Regions from separate parts of the Enterobacter sp. Taxon_8 genome, predicted to be linked through region 2. Evidence: predicted binding sites of a transcription regulator. Region 2 holds the regulator's gene; the other holds the start of a gene.

Evidence for each region. The regulator CRP, encoded in region 2, controls carbon source genes, mostly activating them, when cyclic AMP is high. The targets are predictions, from matches to a motif close to ATGTGANNNNNNTCACAT.
Region 1: the regulator CRP is predicted to act here: its motif matches at 1,805-1,822, upstream of AC4IBF_RS03515 (2-hydroxycarboxylate transporter family protein).

What each region holds. Positions count from the first base shown of each region.
Region 1 is NZ_CM177989.1:727,384-730,505, forward strand. It holds gene AC4IBF_RS03510 (ATP-binding protein) at 1-1,601, opposite strand, end outside; gene AC4IBF_RS03515 (2-hydroxycarboxylate transporter family protein) at 1,947-3,122, shown strand, end outside.
Region 2 is NZ_CM177989.1:394,294-397,415, forward strand. It holds gene AC4IBF_RS01785 (YccS/YhfK family putative transporter) at 1-805, opposite strand, end outside; gene crp (cAMP-activated global transcriptional regulator CRP) at 863-1,495, opposite strand; gene AC4IBF_RS01795 (OsmC family protein) at 1,807-2,211, shown strand; gene AC4IBF_RS01800 (phosphoribulokinase) at 2,278-3,122, opposite strand, start outside.

The DNA of each region.
Region 1 (3,122 bases), 330 kb from region 2:
AGTTGCCGGGCGGTTCCCGTGGCCGGGATAAACAGGGAGAAAATGGCGCCGCGCGGGGTATTATCGGCAACTTCTATTGCGCCGCCAGCCTGTGTGACATAGCTTTCGATCAGATACAGACCAATCCCATGATCGCCGCGCGTCTTGGTGGTGATGCCGCGTTCAAAGATCCGCTCACGGATCTCCGGTGTAATGCCAACGCCCTGGTCGGCGACTTCAATAATCAGCTCCTGTTCGCTGAGCTTTATCAGCACCTCCACCGGCGCGTGGGGAAGCGGCGACCGCTGCGTCGCTTCGATGGCGTTATCCAGCAGGTTGCCAATAATTGAAATCAGTTCCTGCTCCCCGAGGGGGAGGAATGATTTATCCAGCCGACAGGCCGGATCGAAGCACAATTCAACGCCTTTCTCCCGCGCGCGGGCGGCTTTCCCCAGCAGCAGACCGCACAGGGTCGGTGAGCTGAAGCGTGAAGATATAAAGTCCAGCAGCTCCTGGGCGTGTTCAGACTGCGCCTGAATGTAGCCAATCGCCTCCTCATAGCGGCCCATATGCAGCAGACCGGAGAGGGTGGTCATCCGGTTTAACTGCTCGTGGCGCATAATGCGGAGGTTATCGACATAGCGTTTGACCTGGCTGAGCTGGGCGCTCAGCGAGTCGATCTCGTTGCGATCGCGGAAGGTGATCACCCAGCCCTGCAGCGACCCCTCAAGCATGATGTGTACCCGGCTGGCAATCACCGTGAGATCGTTAAAACGGCAAATCTCGTCATGGGTATCTTTCGCCAGCATCGTCTGCGTGTCGAAAAACGGGACCGGATCGATCACCTGGCTTATCAGCTGTCCGCGCAGTTCACGGGCCGGCTGGCTCAGGCCCAGCAGCTTGCGCGCCGCCTGGTTGATGACTTCAATCCGCCTTTGATCGTCAATGGCAATCACCCCTTCATAAATAGACTCCATCATGGCCTTCTGCTGACGCACCAGCAGGCCGATCTCGCGCGGCTCAAGGGAGAAGATCTGCTTCTTAATACTGCGGGTAAAGAACCAGGAGAAGATAAAGAGAGCAATCAGCAGCAGCACGGCGGCAATCAGAATGTTGACCACCTTACTGACGGTAATAGTGTCCAGGTAGCTGGTGAGATAGCCGACCGAAACGATGCCGACCACCTGTCCTGCAGCGTTGAAGATGGGGGCTTTACTGCGCAGCGAAATGCCCAGCCCGCCTTTGCGGATGGTGGTGATGCTTTTACCCTGCAATACGGCTTCGTTGTCACCGCCTACCAGCGTGGTGCCCACTCTGTCGGCAAAGACGGAGTGAAAAAGATGCTGGCCTTTATTATCACCAATCACAATAAAGCTGGCGTCGCTATGCGCAGAAATCTTCTGCATAAAATCATGGATGGCGTTGATATTCTTTTGTTCAACTTCATTACGCAATGTCGGAATAAGCGCAATCTCTTCAGCCTGTATTTTGGCTCGCGTACTCATTTCCTGATAAAGCTGTTTCCCTACGTCGGCATAATAATATCCGCCCAGTAACGCAAAAAGCACTGAGAAAAAGGCAACCAGCGAAATAAACAGCTTGATCTGGAAAGAGACTTTCATAACTATCACGCAAGGTAGCGACAAAGATCGCCAATATATCATCTTTTTTTGCGCGTACGCCCGCTTTGCCGAAAACTTGTGATCCCTTGCACAGCGGGCGCTGTAAAAGCGTTATCCAAAAGGCTAACGTGCTTTGGGCTGCATCAACAAATGTTATTTGTTTGTTCAATTTAGAAAAGAAACCATAAAAACCACGGCAATAAATAAGGTATAAATCACATTAAATAAAAGAAACCATTAAAACCATAGCTGCCATTAAAACTTCGCTTTTAATATGCCATCCCTCACATAAAGTAAGCCTTTGTGACTCTAAGCTGAACGCACAAAATAACCAAGGGGCTTATTATGAGCACAACTGACGATTCTTTCTCTGTTACCCACGACCCGATTGAAATTCAGCGACCTTCGCTCAAAGAGCGCTGGTGGCATATTATGGATACCTGGAAAATCGGGATTATTCCTCTGCCGCTGTTCGTTCTGGCGGGCGTGCTGATTGCCATTGATTGCCTGGGCGGAAAACTGCCGAGCGATATCGTGGTCATGGTGGCCACGCTGGCCTTCTTCGGCTTTGCCTGCGGCGAGTTTGGCAAACGCCTGCCGATTGTCGGCAAGCTCGGCGCGGCGGCGATTTGCGCCACCTTTATCCCTTCCGCGCTGGTCTATTACGGCCTGCTGCCGGACGTGGTGGTCGAGTCCACCACCAAGTTCTACAAATCCACCAACATCCTCTATCTCTACATCTGCTGCATTATCGTCGGCAGCATCATGAGCATGAACCGCACGGTGCTGATCCAGGGCTTCTTGCGCATTTTCTTCCCGATGCTGTGCGGCGAAATCGTCGGCATGCTGGTAGGGATGGGCGTCGGCCTGGCGCTGGGTCTTGAGCCATTCCAGATCTTCTTCTTTATCATTCTGCCGATTATGGCGGGCGGCGTGGGCGAAGGGGCAATCCCGCTTTCCATCGGCTATGCCACCCTGCTGCATATGGACCAGGGCGTGGCGCTCGGTCGCGTGCTGCCGATGGTCATGCTCGGCGGTCTGACGGCGATCATCATCTCCGGCTGCCTGAACCAGCTGGGCAAGCGTTATCCACACCTGACCGGTGAAGGCCAGCTGATGCCTAACCGCGCCAATGCCGATGCCACCGTCTCTCAGCCTGCATTCTCCGGCAAGGCGGACGTGACCACTATCGCCTCCGGCGCGCTGCTGGCGGTGCTGCTCTACATGCTGGGCATGCTCGGCCACAAGCTGATTGGCCTGCCTGCTCCGGTCGGCATGCTGTTTATGGCGGTTCTGGTGAAGCTCTGTAACGGTGCCTCTCCGCGCCTGCTGGAAGGCTCTCAGGTGGTGTACAAATTCTTCCAGACCTCTGTGACCTATCCGATTCTCTTTGCCGTTGGCGTGGCTATCACCCCGTGGCATGAACTGGTGGCCGCCTTCACGCTGACCAACCTGCTGGTGATTATCAGCACCGTCTCCGCGCTCGTGGCGACCGGGTTCTTCGTCGGCAAAAAGATTGGT
Region 2 (3,122 bases):
CGTTCCAGCGGATCACCGCTTCGGCGTGGCTGCGCTCGACCAGCTTTTGTACCTCCTGCGGGTGGTGCAGGCTCACGGAGATATGTTCCTGTAGATCCAGCCCGACCTGGAAGGTGCGCAGCAGGCGTTTGTACTCGTGGTTCTTGTTGGCGGCGAGCATGTGTAGCTGCTGATAGCACTGGCTTATGAGATCCACCACCTTCTGCTGGCGCGTCAGCAGCGGCGGTAAGGATTTTTCCGGATCGGTATGCTGGGTGAGCAGGGTGTATTTGGCCTCGCAGTAATCCGCAAGCTGCACATAGAGCAGGCTCAGGGATTCGCGCAGCGGCTGTTCCCGCCACAGCCAGAACCAAAACCAGTTAAACAGCCCGTACCAGAGCGTCCCCAGAGCGTAGATCAGCAGCGGCTCCCACACCGGCATATTCCCGGCGAGACTCAGCGTGAAGATGGCCGCAATCAGCGACGCGGGAAGCAGGCGGGCGTGCAGCGAACTGATTTCCGCCGTGACGCCGAGGGTCATCGCCAGCACGGTCAGGATCAGCGGCAGCGGGATATCACGAGCCAGTAAAAGCTGTACGGCGAGGCTACAGCCCGCAAACAGGCAGCCGCCAACGATCAGGCGTTTGAAAAAGCGCTTATGCGGCGTGTCCAGACCGGCGATGTTGCAGCAGGCGGGCACGAGGGAAAACAGCAGGCCCTGCTGAAGATGTCCGAGGATCAGGCCTATGGCCACAGGAAGACACAACACCAGCGTTTGTCGCAGTGCGTAGTTAACTTCCGGGTGATAGATCAGCCTGCGCCACATGGGGAGTAGAGACAAAAACGGCGTGACACCTTGCGATGGCACGCCGTTTAAGCGGAATTAACGCGTTCCGTAGACCACGATGGTTTTACCGTGGGCGGAGATCAGGTTTTGATCTTCCAGCATTTTCAGGATACGGCCTACTGTTTCACGGGAGCAACCGACGATCTGACCAATTTCCTGACGGGTAATTTTAATTTGCATGCCGTCCGGGTGGGTCATGGCGTCTGGCTGTTTCGCCAGGTTCAGCAGGGTTTGTGCGATACGGCCGGTAACGTCCAGGAAGGCGAGGTTACCCACTTTCTCTGAGGTGACCTGCAGACGGCGTGCCATCTGGGAAGAAAGACGCATCAGAATGTCAGGATTAACCTGAATCAGCTGACGGAACTTCTTGTAAGAAATTTCAGCCACTTCACATGCTGTCTTTGCACGAACCCAGGCGCTACGTTCCTGGCCCTCTTCAAACAGGCCCAGTTCACCGATGAAATCGCCCTGGTTCAGATAAGAAAGGATCATCTCTTTCCCTTCTTCATCTTTGATCAGCACTGCCACCGAGCCTTTAACGATGTAATACAACGTTTCCGCTTTTTCACCCTGGTGAATCAGCGTGCTCTTTGATGGGTACTTATGAATGTGGCAATGAGACAAGAACCATTCGAGAGTCGGGTCTGTTTGCGGTTTGCCAAGCACCATGCGCTGTTATCCTCTGTTATAAGCTGTCACCAGAGTCATCAGATGCATCCGGACTCTGGGGTTGCAATCGAATTCTTACCCATACCCTGGGAAGTCGGCTACCGTAACGTTTCGCAGCCAGTAAAGTTTGATGTCCTCTGCATACATGTGTAACGTCAATGTATTACTGTAGCATCCAGAGTGTTTTAGCATAGCTTTCGCCGCGTGTCTCCTGGTGTCTCGCTTCAGCATGATGCAGGTCGCCTTCCATTGCGAGAAATGTAACGCACGCGTAATCTGTCACCAAAAATGCAACGTTGGAGTTTAAGAATATGCAAGCGCGCGTGAAATGGGTTGAAGGTTTAACGTTCCTGGGCGAATCCGCGTCAGGGCACCAGATTTTAATGGACGGTAACTCCGGCGATAAAGCGCCAAGCCCAATGGAAATGGTGCTGATGGCGGCAGGCGGATGCAGCGCCATTGACGTGGTGTCGATTCTGCAAAAAGGTCGTCATGACGTGACGGATTGTGAGGTTAAACTCACCTCAGAACGGCGTGAAGAGGCGCCACGTCTGTTCACCCATATTAACCTGCACTTTGTGGTCACAGGTAAAGAACTAAAAGACGCGGCGGTCTCGCGTGCGGTGGATCTGTCTGCGGAGAAGTACTGCTCTGTGGCATTAATGCTGGAGAAAGCGGTAAAAATCACGCATTCGTATGAAGTGATCGAGGCGTGATTGATGGGGCATCGTGCGTGTTGATGCCCTCACCCTAACCCTCTCCCACAGGGAGAGGGAACATGCTCACGCAATCTGCTTCCCTTCCATCAGTCGCTCCACCAGCGGCGTCATGATGAGCTCCATCGCCAGCCCCATTTTTCCGCCCGGCACGACCAATGTATTCATGTGCGAAATAAACGAGCCCTGCAGCATGGCCAGTAGCCAGGGGTAATCAATGCCTTCGAGATTGCGGAAATGGATCACCACAAAGCTCTCATCCAGGGATGGGATACTTTTGGCGGCAAACGGGTTGGAGGTATCCACCGTCGGCACGCGCTGGAAGTTGATATGGGTGCGGGAGAACTGCGGCGTCAGGAAGTTGATGTAATCTTCCATGGAGCGTACCACCGAGTCCATTACCGCCTCTCGCGAATGGCCACGTTCGCTCATGTCGCGCGTCAGCTTCTGGATCCACTCCAGGTTCACGATAGGGACCACACCGACCAGCAGGTCCACGTGGCGCGCCACATCGTGTTGCGGGGTGACCACGCCGCCGTGTAATCCTTCGTAAAACAGGACGTCAGTGGGTTCCGGCAGCGGTTGCCATGGGGTAAAGGTTCCCGGCACCTGATTCCAGGGAACGGCTTCATCATAGGTATGCAGATACTTGCGGGACTGCCCTTTGCCGCTCTGACCATACTCGATAAAGGTTTGTTCCAGCAGGCCGAAGTCGTTGGCCTCCGGGCCGAAGTAGCTGATGTGTTTACCCAGATCGCGCGCCTTACGGATGGCCATGTCCATTTCAGGACGCGTGTAGCGGTGAAAGCTGTCGCCCTCGACCTCCGCCGCACGGAGATTCAGCTGGGCGAAAATCTTGCGAAATGCGAGGCTTGTGGTGGTGGTTCCCGCACCACTCGACCCCGTAACGG